2 regions of the Mesorhizobium sp. M7A.F.Ca.MR.245.00.0.0 genome follow, and region 2 is predicted to be linked to the other one. Evidence: riboswitches for the same ligand, from Rfam matches in the RefSeq annotation. Region 2 holds a riboswitch; the other holds the start of a gene.
What was found. A riboswitch is a leader RNA that binds a small molecule or an ion and turns the genes downstream of it on or off. The one in region 2 is predicted to bind cobalamin.

Region 1: another riboswitch for cobalamin. It lies ahead of EOB80_RS16020 (aromatic ring-hydroxylating dioxygenase subunit alpha); the one in region 2 lies ahead of bluB (5,6-dimethylbenzimidazole synthase).

Annotation. Positions count from the first base shown of each region.
Region 1 is NZ_RZTE01000013.1:101,556-108,736, reverse strand. Features, by position in the region: gene EOB80_RS16045 (carbohydrate ABC transporter permease) at 1-43, shown strand, start outside; gene EOB80_RS16040 (alpha-glucosidase family protein) at 48-1,712, shown strand; gene ugpC (sn-glycerol-3-phosphate ABC transporter ATP-binding protein UgpC) at 1,737-2,849, shown strand; gene EOB80_RS16030 (DUF680 domain-containing protein) at 2,925-3,161, opposite strand; gene EOB80_RS16025 (DUF680 domain-containing protein) at 3,248-3,445, opposite strand; cobalamin riboswitch at 3,954-4,156, shown strand; gene EOB80_RS16020 (aromatic ring-hydroxylating dioxygenase subunit alpha) at 4,271-5,518, shown strand; gene EOB80_RS16015 (hybrid-cluster NAD(P)-dependent oxidoreductase) at 5,544-6,644, shown strand; gene EOB80_RS16010 (PqqD family protein) at 6,774-7,181, shown strand, end outside.
Region 2 is NZ_RZTE01000004.1:303-7,483, reverse strand. Features, by position in the region: gene EOB80_RS06565 (GNAT family N-acetyltransferase) at 1-102, shown strand, start outside; gene EOB80_RS06560 (hypothetical protein) at 191-484, opposite strand; gene dxs (1-deoxy-D-xylulose-5-phosphate synthase) at 649-2,562, opposite strand; gene EOB80_RS06550 (pirin family protein) at 2,691-3,611, opposite strand; gene EOB80_RS06545 (DUF2277 domain-containing protein) at 3,651-3,917, opposite strand; gene EOB80_RS06540 (exodeoxyribonuclease VII small subunit) at 4,028-4,279, opposite strand; gene EOB80_RS06535 (histone deacetylase family protein) at 4,283-5,209, opposite strand; cobalamin riboswitch at 5,331-5,511, shown strand; partial or broken gene bluB (5,6-dimethylbenzimidazole synthase) at 5,514-6,188, shown strand; gene EOB80_RS06525 (hypothetical protein) at 6,311-7,181, opposite strand, start outside.

The DNA.
Region 1 (7,181 bases), on a different contig from region 2:
TTTTGTCCGCGGGCTGCTTGCCGGCTCGGTGAAAGGAGGCTGAGACGATGCAATCCGCTTTGAAGGCCAGCTCGAAGCCTGACCTCGCCATCGATCGCGACTGGTGGCGGGGCGCGGTGATCTACCAGATCTATCCGCGCAGCTACCAGGACTCGAATGGCGACGGCATCGGCGATCTCAAGGGCATCATAGGCCGCCTCTCCTACATCGCCGCACTCGGCGCGGATGCCATCTGGATCTCGCCGTTCTTCAAGTCGCCGATGAAGGATTTCGGCTATGACGTGACGGATTACTGCGATGTCGATCCGATGTTCGGCACGCTGGCCGATTTCGACGCGCTGACCGCCGAGGCACACAGGCTGGGCTTGAAGGTGATGATCGACGAGGTGCTGTCGCACACTGCCGACAGTCATCCCTGGTTCAAGGAAAGCCGGTCGAGCCGCAGCAACCCGAAAGCCGATTGGTACGTCTGGGCAGACGCCAGGCCGGACGGCACACCGCCCAACAACTGGCTGTCGATCTTCGGCGGCTCGGCGTGGCAATGGGACACCAGCCGCCAGCAATATTACATGCACAATTTCCTGGCCGAACAGCCCGACCTCAACTTTCACAACCACGAAGTCCAGGACGCATTGCTCGACGTCACCCGCTTCTGGCTGGAACGCGGCGTCGATGGTTTCCGGCTCGATACCATCAATTTTTACTTCCACAGCCAGGGTCTGGAAAACAATCCGCCGCTGCCGCCGGAAGAGCGCAACGACCAGACCGCGCCGGCGGTCAACCCCTACAACTACCAGGACCATCTCTACGACAAGAGCCGGCCCGAGAACCTCGGCTTCCTCGAACGGTTCCGTGCCCTGCTCGATGAGTATCCGGCAACCGCAGCGGTCGGCGAGGTCGGCGATTCGCAGCGCGGGCTTGAAGTGGTTGCCGCCTACACCGCAGGCGGGAAGCGCGTGCACATGTGCTACTCCTTCGATTTCCTGGCGCCGGAAAAGATCAGCGCGGGCAAGGTCCGCTCGGTGCTGGAATCCTTCGGCAAAGTCGCCAGCGACGGCTGGTCGTGCTGGGCCTTCTCCAACCACGACGTGATGCGCCCGGCCTCGCGCTGGGCCGCCAATGAGGCCGACCCGACCGCCTACCTCAAGGTCATCTCGGCGCTGCTGATGTCGTTGCGCGGTTCGGTCTGCATCTACCAGGGCGAGGAGCTTGGGCTCGGTGAGGCAGAGCTGCGGTTCGAGGATCTGCAGGATCCCTATGGCATCCGCTTCTGGCCGGAATTCAAGGGCCGCGACGGCTGCCGCACGCCAATGGTGTGGGATGGCAGCGCCAAGAATGGCGGCTTCTCCCAGGCAAAGCCCTGGCTGCCGGTGCCGGCCAAGCATCTGGCGCAAGCGGTCAATGTCCAGCAGGGCGACGAGGCTTCGCTGCTCGAGCACTACCGGCGCTTTCTCACCTTCCGGCGTGCCCATCCGGCGCTCGCCAAGGGCGACATCACCTTCATCGAAAGTGAGGGCGACACCGTCGCCTTCACGCGCCGCGCAGGCAACGAGCAGATCGTCTGCGTCTTCAATCTGGGAGCCGGGCCGGCCAAGGTTGACCTTGGCGGCCGATCGCTGCAACCTCTGCCCGGGCACGGATTTTCGGGGCAGGCGAACAGCGGTTCCATCGAGCTTGGCGGCTACGGCGCCTGGTTCGGGCGTCTCGACTGAATTTCCAATCACTGGAGGAAACCAATGGCCGATGTCACGCTAAGACAAGTGAAGAAGTCCTACGGCAATCTGAACATTCTCCACGGCATCGACCTCGATATTAAGTCGGGCGAGTTCATCGTCTTCGTCGGCCCGTCGGGCTGCGGCAAGTCGACATTGCTGAGGTCGATCGCCGGGCTCGAGGAAATCACCTCCGGCGAGCTCAGAATAGCCGGCGAAGTGGTGAACGACGTGCCGCCGTCGAAGCGGGGCATCGCCATGGTGTTCCAGTCCTACGCGCTCTACCCGCACATGACCGTCTACGACAACATGGCGTTCTCGATGAAGATCGGCAAAGAGAACAAGGCCGAGATCGACCGCCGCGTGCGTCAGGCCGCCGAGATCCTGCAACTGACCAAATATCTCGACCGCCTGCCCAAGGCGATGTCGGGCGGCCAGCGCCAGCGCGTCGCCATCGGCCGGGCCATCGTGCGCAATCCGAAGGTGTTCCTGTTCGACGAGCCGCTTTCGAACCTCGATGCCGCGCTGCGAGTCGCCACCCGCATCGAAATCGCCAAGCTCAAGGAATCGATGCCCAACACGACCATGATCTACGTCACCCACGACCAGGTCGAGGCGATGACGCTCGCCGACCGCATCGTGGTGCTCAAGGACGGCCATATCGAGCAGGTCGGCACGCCGATGGACCTCTACAAGAAGCCCGGCAATCTATTCGTTGCGCAATTCATCGGCTCGCCGGCCATGAATATCCTGCCCGCAACCATCGACAAATCAGGCAATCCGACCGTCGTCAGCCATGTCGGCGGGCGCAAGGCGACCGTGCCGATCGCGACGCCGGCTTCGGCGAAGGGCGCTGCGGTGAGTTTTGGCGTGCGGCCGGAGGACCTGATCATCGCCAGCGGCGCGGACTATCTGTTCGAGGGGACGGTCGACTATGTCGAGCAGCTCGGCGAGGTGCAGCTGGTCTATGTCGACATCGGTCGCGCCGACCTGCCGCTGGTGACCAAGCTGCCCGGCAATGTCGAGGTCAAGCGCGGTTCGACATTGCGGCTGAGCGCCAATGGCGAGGACCTGCATATCTTCGACACCGATGGGCGGTCGTTTGCCCTTCATGAGGCTGAAGCGAAGGCGGCCTGACGCAGGACCGTCTTGGACGCAAAAAGAGCAGCGGGCCAGGCCCGCCGCTCTTTTGTTGAAGATCAGCTTCGGCTGTTAACGGCCAAAGAGATTCCGGTCGCTGCCCTGAGGGGCGGACTTCTCTACGTCGCCCGACGAATTGAGCAGCTTCTCGACGAGGCCACCGCTGTTGCGGACCGAGCTCGTATGCGCGCTGTCAACCGAGGTAACCGCAGGCTGATTGGCGCCGTTGGAGCCAAAGTTGTCGCTGCCGGCGAAGGCACTGCCGGTGATGGCCAGAACGGCGGCGGCAGCAATGAGGATCTTGTTCATCTTGAATACTCCTGAATGTCTGAATTTCGAATGTCTGAATTTCGCCAGGGCAGCGGGCGAGCCCGCCGTCGACTGGGAATCGGCTGTTAGTTGTTGCCGAAGAGGTTGTGGTCAGCACCCTGGGCAGGCGCCTGAGCAGCCGGTTCCGACTTCTTGGTCGAAGCGGTGTACGAGCTGTCGACAGCAGTGGCTGCCGCGGCGTTCGAACCGTAGTGGTCGCTACCAGCGAAGGCGCTGCCGGAAATGGCCAGAAGGGCTGCGGCAGTGAGAATGATCTTTTTCATTTTTGTACTCCAGTATCGTCTTTTTCCGTCCGTCTAGCGGCGTGTCTTGGAAATGAAATCGCGTCGTTCGGACAACCCCGATGTGGGAGGGCAACCCCGCCTTTTCCAATCACGAAGTTGTTCCGTGTGGACCATGAATCCACACCTTGAAATTGTGCCAGGGGAATCTAGAGAGGCATTTTTCCTCTTTATATCAGCATGTTAAGTCTAACCATCCGATGGATCACTGACTGTTTCAAAGGCCCGGCGTTCACACCGTCCTGCACGCACCGTCAACAGAAACGAACCGTTCGGTTCGATTTTAGGTCAAGCTAATAGTCACTTTTCGAAACCGTTAACCTTTTTGACCCCCGCCAAGGGTCGGATTCGGGAAGATCGCAGCCGGCAAATGGCCGCCCGGGAGGCGGGATTTCGGCCCCAGACGATCTGCGGTGACGTTTCGCATGCCGTGTCGCGCCGCATGGATACGATGTCGTTTTCATGCCGACGGCGCGCCAGCGATCGTGGTTAGATCATACCCATCTCAGGTGCCGCTTCGTGACGACGAGGCGGAGAATTGGGAAGCCGGTCAGAATCCGGCGCTGCCCCCGCAACGGTGGTGGAGTTCAAGTCGCAACGGGAGACCACTGGGCAACTGCCTGGGAAGGTGTCGCGATGGTCCGCAAGGACAACTCCAGAGCCCGGAAACCAGCCCGAGATTTTTAGACTCGACTGATCGCGGTGGGCGGTCAAGAGGTGGATAGCGCATGTCCGGCACCTAGCCGGCCTGCGTTTCAATCCTTCCTCCATCACCACCAGTTCAGTCCTTAGAAACGAGGACAGGACATGGATACCCGCAACGACATGCTGAGGCTCCTGAAGGGGCGCCGGCAAGGCTTTTCGCTGGAGCAGCCCTTCTACACCGATCCAGACTACTTCAAGCTCGACATGGAGCTGATCTGGTATCGCGACTGGCTGTTCATCGGCCATGATTGCGAACTGCCGAAGCCGGGCAGCTACATCACCGTGCAGATCGGCGACTATCCGGTCGTCCTTGTCCGCGACCAGCAAGGCAAGATCAACGCCTTCCACAATTCCTGCCGCCATCGCGGCAGCCGCGTGTGCAACACGGAGAAGGGTACGGCGGCAAAGCTCGTCTGCCCCTATCATCAGTGGACCTATGAGTTGGACGGCCGCCTGCTGTTTGCCCGCCAGATGGCCGACGGTTTCGACAAGAGTGATTTCGGCCTGAAGCCGGTCGCCTGCGAGAGCGTCGGCGGCTACATCTTCATCTGCCTGGCCAAAGAACCGGCGGATTTCACGCCGATGCGGGCGATGATCGAACCCTATCTTTTGCCGCACCGGTTGCGTGAGGCAAAGATCGCCTTTGAGAGCACGATCGTCGAGAAGGGCAACTGGAAGCTGGTCTGGGAAAACAACCGCGAGTGCTACCACTGCGTCGCCAATCACCCTGAGCTGTGCAAGACCTTCCCCGAGGCGCCGACCGTGACCGGCGTCAACGGCGCCGACAGCGACCCCGAGATGGTCGCGCACTGGGCCAAATGCGAGGCCGCTGGCTTGCCGAGCAAATTCCGCATCGATCCGGCAGGGCAGTACCGCGCCACCCGCGCGCCGCTGCTGCGCGATGCCGTCAGCTACACCATGACGGGAAAACGGGCGGTCCAGAAGAACCTGTCCGACAGCGTTTCAACCGACCGCATCGGTTCCTTGCTGCTCTACCACTATCCGACCACCTGGAACCATATCCTCGGCGACCACGCCGTCACCTTCCGCGTGCTGCCGATCAGTGCCACGGAAACCGCGGTGACGACGAAATGGCTCGTCCACAAGGATGCGGTCGAAGGCATCGACTACGACCTCGCTGAGCTCACCCATGTCTGGACCGAGACCAACGACCAGGACCGCCGCATCGTCGAGGAAAACGCCTTCGGCATCCTGTCGCCGGCCTACGAACCAGGCCCCTATTCGGAGCTGCATGAGGGCGGCGTGATCCAGTTCGTCGAGTGGTACGCGTCGTTCATCGGGCCGCGCCTTGCCGAAGGCGGCCGGCCGGCCCTGCGCAGCGTCGCCTAGCTCAGGGGACAAGAGGATGAATGCGATGACGGACCTTGGCCTCTATCGCCATCTCGACCAGATGACGCCCTGGAACGACCGGCTGCAGGTGCTGGAAGTGATCGGCGTCAGCGACGAAGCGCCGGACGTGAAGACCTTCACCTTCCGCTCCGACAACCAGACCTGGTTCCGCTACAAGCCGGGCCAGTTCGTGACGCTGGAACTGCCGACATCGGAGGGGCCGCTGATGCGCACCTACACGCTGTCGTCCTCGCCGTCGCGGCCATTCTCGATCGCGGTGACGGTCAAGGCGCAGGCGGGCAGCACCGGCACGCGCTGGATGTTCGACTATCTGACGCCGGGCTCGCACGTCAAGGCCTATGGGCCGACCGGTGATTTTTCGCTGCATAGCCACCCGGCGGCCAAATATCTGTTCATTTCGGCGGGCTCCGGCGTGACGCCGATGATGTCGATGCTGCGCTGGTTGAACGACTGTGCGCCATGGACAGATGTCGGCTTCGTCAACTGTGCGCGCCGCCCGGAAGAGATCATTTTCCGCAAGGAACTCGAGCTGCTCGGCAGCCGCATGCCCGGCCTGTCGCTCGGCTTCATGATCGAGGAGCGGTCGAGCCGCGAGGGCTGGTTCGGCCATATGGGCCGCATCGACGCGATCCGGCTGCCATTGCTGGCGCCCGATTTCCGCGAGCGCGAGATTTTCTGCTGCGGCCCCGATCCCTTCATGCGCGCCGTGCGCGGCATGCTGGACGCCGCCGGCTTCGACATGGCGAAATACCATCAGGAAAGCTTTGCTGCGCCTGCCGTGGAGGAGATCCCGGCGCCGTTCTCGCCGCCGGCGGAAGACGGCGCTGCTGCTGCCGTCGAGGCCGTGACACCGATCCGGTTTTCGCTTTCCGATGTCGACGCCGAATGCGTCGCCGGCCAGACCGTGCTGCAGACGGCACGCGCCTCTGGGGTGCGGATTCCCGCCGCCTGCGAGTTCGGCCTGTGCGGCACCTGCAAGGTGAGGAAGGTCGCGGGCGATGTCGAGATGAGTCACAATGGCGGCATCCTCGATCACGAAATCGAGGACGGCTTTATCCTCGCCTGTTGCTCGAAGCCGCTTTCTGCGCTTGAAATCGAAGCGTGACCGGCTGCGCTCGCCCCGAGCCTGCGCCATCTTGCCAAAAACCCTGCAAATGGTTAGACGCCTGCAACGGTGGGGTTGACCGTAAGGCCCGAAGATCATCTCCGCGGCCTGCTCGGCGGGGGAGCAAACATGCGACAATCCGGCATCTATGCCATTGCCAGCAAGGATATCGTCTTTGAATCCTTCGACGGCGAAGCCGTCGTTCTTGACCTGACCACAGGCAAATATTTCGGCTTCTCTGATTCAGGCAGCAGACTTTGGGATGCACTGTCGTCCGGCGTGCCTGCCTCCGAACTGGTCGGCGCCGCGACCGGCATTGGCGCCCTCGATGCCGCCGCGATTGACGGCTTTGTTTCACAATTGCTCGAATTCGGTTTGCTGGCGGCCGTAACCGATGGCGTGGCAAGACCGGCTCCAAGCGAATTGCTGGCTCAGCTCGCCGCTGCCAGAGAGCCCCTCAAGGTCGACATCCATGACGATCTCGCCGATCTCATTGTCGTCGACCCCATCCACGAGGTCGAGGAGCCCCTCGGCTGG
Region 2 (7,181 bases):
CGCGGACGCCTAGCCGCCCTGGCAGACCGCGCCCGCCACGCGGCGCAATCCTGGCGCCCCGAGAAATCGGCGCAGCAAGCGGAGCTGGTTGCGGCGGAGTAGCATCGCCGACGCTTTTTAGATCGCCTGCACAGCGGCAAGCGCGATGAAACGATCGGGCAATCCCGATCAAGGCTTGTTGGCCTTCAGCTCAGAATACGGTTCGCGAAACCGGGCGCTCGACGGCTGGAGACAAGCCATCCTCACGGCCGCCCGAAGCTTGCTCGCGTGCAGGCTCGATGGCACCCGCAGGCGCGGGAACAGGGGCCGGCAGAACCACCAATTGCGGCACCTGCTTGAAGGAAAAGCCGCCGCGGATGTCGCCCATCTTGCCGGCGATGATGCCCATCGCCGCCTTTTCGAGGCTGCGGTCATAGCGCGTTTCGGCTGTGGCCGGCGCGATGATAACGGCGCAAAGTGCTGCGCCGCACAGAAGCGTTTTCATTGTTGTTGTCTCCCTGCCTGATCACGATCTAGCAGGGCGCCATTGAAAAACGGCCAAGAGACACGGTAAGCAAAGCGCCAAACGGCAGCGTAAACAATGCCTTAAGATCGCTTGCCGGCAAACTGATTCAAGTCTTTGAGACTTTGATTCAGGCGCGCTGGGATTCAGGCGCGCTGGGCGTGGACTGTGTGCCCGAGTGCCACGAACACGGTGCGCACGATGCCGGCGGCATCGAGCCCGGCATCGGCATACATCTTTTCCGGCTTGGCGTGGTCGCTGAACGCGTCGGGCAGCACCAGCGGACGCACCTTCAGGCCGCTTTCCAGCAGGCCCTCATGGGCAAGGAACTGCAGCACGTGGCTGGCGAAGCCGCCGACGGCGCCCTCCTCCACCGTCACCAGCACCTCATGCGAGCGGGCCAGCCGCCGGATCAGATCCTGGTCGAGCGGCTTGGCGAAACGGGCGTCGGCGACCGTGGTGGACAGCCCGGCAGCACCTAGCTCCTCCGCGGCGATCAGGCAATCCTGCAGCCGCGTGCCGAAAGACAGCAATGCAACCTTGGTACCCTCCTTGACGATGCGGCCCTTGCCGATTTCGAGAACCGAGCCGCGCTCCGGCATGTCGACGCCGATACCGTTGCCGCGCGGATAGCGGAAGGCGATCGGGCCCTCATCATAGCTCGCCGCGGTGCGCACCATGTGGCGCAGCTCCGCCTCGTCGGCGGCCGCCATGACGACGAAACCCGGCAGTGTCGCCAGGAAGGTGGTGTCGAAGGCGCCGCAATGGGTCGCGCCATCGGCGCCGACGAAACCGGCGCGGTCGATGGGAAACCGCACCGGCAGTTTCTGAATAGCGACGTCGTGGACGACCTGGTCGTAGGCGCGCTGCAGGAAGGTGGAATAGATGGCCGTGAACGGCTTGTAGCCTTCGGTGGCAAGGCCGGCGGCGAAGGTCACCGCGTGCTGTTCGGCGATGCCGACATCGAAGGTGCGCGACGGGAACGCTTCGCCGAACAGGTCGAGACCGGTGCCGCTCGGCATAGCGGCCGTGACGGCGACGATGCGGTCGTCCTCGCGGCCCTCCTGGACCAGGCTTTCGGCGAACACCTTGGTGTAGGCCGGTGCGTTGGCTGGCGCCTTGGCCTGCGCGCCGGTGATGACGTCGAACTTGTTGACGCCGTGATATTTGTCGGCGGCGGCTTCGGCCGGCGCATAGCCCTTGCCCTTCTGGGTGACGACATGGATGAGCACCGGGCCTTCGCCATTGTCGCGGACATTTTTCAGGACCGGGATCAGGTGCTCCAGATTGTGGCCGTCTATCGGGCCGATGTGATAGAAGCCGAGTTCCTCGAACAGCGTGCCGCCGGTGACGTAGCCGCGTGCATGCTCGACCGCCCTTGTGATCGCACGATCCGCGCGCTTGCCGAGATAGGAAGTCAGTTTCTTGCCGAAATCGCGCAGGCCGATATAGGCCTTGCCGGAGGCCAGCCGCGCCAGATAGGCGCTCATCGCGCCGGTCGGCGGCGCGATCGACATGTCGTTGTCGTTGAGAATGACGATCAGCCGTGCATCGAGCGCACCGGCATTGTTCATCGCCTCATAGGCCATGCCGGCAGACATGGCGCCGTCACCGATGACGGCAATGACGTTGTTGCGGCCGCCGGAGAGATCGCGGGCGGCGGCCATGCCGAGGCCGGCCGATATCGATGTCGAGGAGTGGGCGGCGCCGAAGGGATCGTACTCGCTCTCGGCGCGGCGGGTGAAGCCGGACAGACCGCCTTCCTGGCGCAGCGTGCGGATACGGTCGCGGCGGCCGGTCAGGATCTTGTGCGGATAGGCCTGGTGGCCGACATCCCAGATCAGCCTGTCATCGGGGGTGTTGAAGACATAGTGCAGCGCCACTGTCAGCTCGACCACGCCAAGCCCGGCGCCCAGATGACCACCCGTGCGGGACACGGCGTCGACCAGCTCGGCGCGAAGCTCGGACGCCAATTGCGGCAGTTCACTTTCCGCAAGCGTGCGCAGGTCGGCCGGGATGCGGACCTTGTCGAGAAGTGGCGTATGCGGCGTTGCGTTCACGGTGCTGAGGCTTTCGGTTGATGGGCGAAATAGGTCGCCGGCCGGCGAAAGTAAATGCGTGTCAGTGACCCGGATCAGGCCCTAGTCTTTGTCTATGCATTTCGTTCTGCCACTTTGGGTGACAGGCATCAGCTTTCCGGCAGCGGGATGAATTCTTCCTCGTCTCCTGGAACGATGTCGAAGCGGCCCGTCTTCCATTCTTGCTTGGCCTGTTCGATGCGTTCCTTCGACGATGAGACGAAATTCCACCAGATGTAACGCTTCGAACCGAGCGAGGCGCCGCCAAACAGCATGAAATGTGCACCGGTCTGCGACGATACGACGATCTCGTCACCGGGACGGAACACCAGCAGCCGTTCCGCCGGAAAGACGTCACCTGATATCGAGACCTCGCCTTCCAGCGTGTAAATGGCGCGCTCTTCCGCATCGGCAGGGATTTTCACGCTGGCGCCGGGCGCCAGGCGCAGGTCGGCGTAGAGCGTCTCCGAGTCGGCCCTGACCGGCGACCGCAACCCCTGGAAATCGCCGATGATGAGGCGCCCGTTGACGCCTTCGGCATCGATCTCGGGAAGCCTGAGCGCTCCTGTGTTCTCGAAAACCGGTGCCACCTCTTCCTTGTCGTCCGGCAGCGCCAGCCATGTCTGCAGGCCGGACACCGACATCGGCGCGCCACGCAATTCCTCCGGCGTACGCTCCGAATGGACGATGCCGCGGCCGGCGGTCATCAAATTCACGTCGCCGGGCTGAATGACCATTTCAGTACCGAGTGAGTCGCGGTGCCGGATCTTGCCGTCGAACAGATAGGTGACCGTCGACAGGCCGATATGCGGATGCGGACGGACATCCAGTGCCTGGCCGGCCCGCAGGATCGCCGGGCCCATGCGGTCGAAGAAGATGAACGGCCCCACCAGCCGCCTTTTTGCCGTCGGCAGGGCACGGCGCACCTGAAAACCGCCGATGTCCTTGGCGTTCGGGATGACCATCAATTCGATCTGGTCGCTGGCTAAGGCATCGCCCACCTCAGGGTCTTTCCCGGGGAAGAAACTCATGGACTCTCCTTGTCGGTGGTCGAAGGCCGCCTGGCCGCATCAGGCAAAGCGGATCGCCGCCTTTGCCCGCAGCTTGGCCGCCACCTCTTCGCGATTACGCGGATGCTGATGGGTTTCCAGGGAATCGAGCAGTTCGCGCGCCGAGGCCGCGATGGCTTCGACGGCATGGTCGAAGGCGTGCTGGTTCTGCTTCGAGGGTCGCGTCGTTCCGCTCAGCTTGCGGACGAACTGAAGGGCCGCGTCGCGCACCTCGTCATTGGTTGCCGGCGGATCAAAATTGAACAGGGTCTTGATGTTTCTGCACATCCCTTCCGTATCTCCTCTTGTCCTTGAGCTGTTTCAATCGGGACGAGTTATATCCTCGATCATGATCATGTCCAAAAACCGGTGAGGCGAGCCTATGTTCGGACCGGGCCTCAATCCGCGTCGAGTGGCTCCGTTCCGACCGGCTTTCCGTCGCGCGACAGCCTGATCTTCTCGACCTTGTCCTCGGCGGCCTTCAGCAGCCGGTCGCAATGCGCCTTCAGCGCCTCGCCACGTTCATAGATCTTGATCGACTGGTCGAGCGGCACGTCGCCACGCTCCAGATCATCGACGATCTTCTCCAGCGCATCGAGTGCCTGCTCGAAGCTCATCGCCTTGACGTCTTCGTTGGTCTCATCGGCCATCATTCATCCTTTCATCAGTCGCCCGACATGGGCGGCGACCGAAAATGCCAATCCCTGCAGATCGTAGCCGCCCTCGAGCAGGCTGACGAGCCGGTTGCCGCTGTGGCGTGCCGCGCGCTGCATCAGCTGGCCGGTCGCCCAATCGAAATCATCCTCGGTCAGATTGATCTCGGCCAGCGGATCGCGGTGGTGCGCGTCGAACCCCGCCGAAATGATAATCAGGTCGGGCGCGAAATTGTCGAGCGCGGGCAGGACGCGCGACAGGAAGGCATCGCGAAACACCTCGCTGCCAGTCTGCGGCGCCAGCGGCGCGTTGACGATGTTGCCGGCGCCCGTTTCGTTCTTCGCTCCGGTGCCGGGATAAAGCGGCATCTGGTGTGTCGAGCAATAGAGCACCGACGGATCGTCCCAGAAAATGTCCTGCGTGCCATTGCCGTGATGCACGTCCCAGTCGACGATGGCAACGCGCTCGACACCGTGTTTCTTCTGCGCATAGCGCGCCGCGATCGCCGCCGTGTTGAACAGGCAGAAGCCCATGGCGGTGGTCTTTTCGGCATGATGGCCGGGCGGCCGGGCGGCGACGAAGACGTTGTCGGCACGGCCCGAAAAGACGTCATCGACGGCGGCGTTGGCGGCGCCGATCGCGGTGATCGCCGCTTGCCAGCTCTTCGGACTGGCAGTGGTGTCGGCATCGATGCGGGCAATCCCCTCGTCGGGAATGGCGGCGCGCACGCGGGCGACGAAATCGGCGGGATGCGCGTAGAGGATGGTGGCCTCGTCGCCTTCCGGCGCCTGGATACGATCGAGCCCGGCAAAGGCTTCCTCATCGAGCACGCGCTCGATGGCACGCAAGCGGTCGGGCCGCTCGGGATGTCCGGGCGGCGTGAGATGCTCGAGGAAGATCGGATGGGTGTAGAGACGGGTGGTCATCGTCCTAATCTAGTGACCCGGATCGACAAAGGCCATGCACGGGCGGCCGATGACTGGGGAAAATCGCGACTGCGTCCATTCGCGTCGCTGCAAGCATTGGCCCCGCGGGCGCTTCGGCGTAAGATCCTTGGTACTGCCTGGTGCCCGCCGCAAGCGGGAGAATCGGGAACACGGTTGAATTCCGTGGCGTGCCCAACGCTGTGAGGGGGACCGCGCCGGTAAATGCCACTGTCGATGACGGGAAGGCACCGGACGCGGGTTGATCCCGAGCCAGAAGACCGGCCTGGCAGGCATCGTCATCCGCATGGTCAGGCGGATGATATCAATTGCAATCGCAAGGGGACAAGCGATGCCGGAACACCTGACCGCTGCTGTTGGCGACGGATTTGACCAGAGTGCGCGCGATGCGGTCTATCGCGCCATGTTCACACGGCGCGACGTGCGCAGTCATTTCCTGCCCACCCCAATTGATGACGACGTGCTGGCGCGGCTGCTGCTTGCCGCGCACCATGCGCCGTCTGTCGGCTTCATGCAGCCTTGGAACTTCATCGTCATTCGCGACGCCGAGCGACGGGAAAAGATACGCGACCTGTTCCTGGCGGCGCGCGAGCAGGAACTGCCGGCGATCGACGAAGAGCGGCAGGAACTCTACCGCAAGCTCAAGCTGGAAGGCATCTGCGAAAGCGCGCTCAACATCTGCATCACCTGCGACCGGCAGCGCTCGAAGGGTTCGCCGCTGGGACGCTGGCACAATCCGGAGATGGATCTCTACAGCACCGTCTGCGCGGTGCAGAATTTCTGGCTGGCCGCGCGTGCCGAGGGCGTCGGTGTAGGCTGGGTCAGCATCATCGAAGCGCAGGCGCTAAAGCGGCTGTTGGCCATTCCGGACCACGTAACGCCGATCGCCTATCTCTGCGTGGGCCGTGTTTCCGAGTTCGCTCCCAAACCGGACCTTGAAACGCATGGCTGGGGACGGCGGCTGCCGCTGCCGGAGCTGATCATGAGCGAGACCTTTTCCGGGCAAGGCGAGACACAGCTCAAATCCACCGTGGCGCGCCTCAACACCGTTTCTGCCTCACCAGACATCACCCGCCCGGCCGATCAGGGTGTGGCGCCGGCCGTACCCCAGCGCGAACCGCCGAAGGAGGCGAGCGCCTTGTCCTTGAGCTCCCTGAACTTCGACGACGCCTCGGCCAGCCGGGCGTCCCAGGCCGGATCCGGCACCTGGCCCGCGATGGTCTTGAAATAGACCTGCATCAGGCAGGCGATGGCGAAGGGTTCAATGAACGCCGCCTTGAATGCCCAGGCGAAGACGATGGCGAGCACAAAAGCCCAGCCGGCGAGCTGGCCAGGCATCAGGAACAGAATCGCGCCGGCAGGCGCCAGCATCATCAGAAAGATGATGAACGACACGCCCCACATGATGACCGCCAGCCAGACGGCGTTCTTGACCATGACCTTGCCGTTCTGGGCATAGAGCACGACGCCCTGCCGCGCCGTCTCGAAGGGCGAGGCTGAATTGATGCGGATGTTGTAGCCGAGGATGATCTCGTCGACATAGGTCAGCGACAGGCGGATCACGGTGTTGATGAACGAGACCAGGCCGCTCAGGCCCGGTATCGGCAGGAAGGCGGCGATACCGCCAAGCAGGCCGGTGATGGCGCGGATAGCGCCCTTGACGAGTTGGTCGACGACAAAAAGGATGTTGGCCTCGGCGAAACGCTGGGTCACGACATCCCTGGCGTAGGCGATCTGGTCCTGGCCGTCGGGAATGTCGCGGCCGTCGATCAGATGGACCATGACGGCGATGTGGCCGGCCTTGACGACATAGAGGATGTATTCGCGGATCCAATACACAGCGATCGAGACGAGGCCAAACCCGACCACGCCGCCCCACAGGGCAAAGGACATGGGCCCGTCGGGATCGGTGGAGATATGGCCGACGCCATAGCCGACCGAGGCGCCGGTGCCC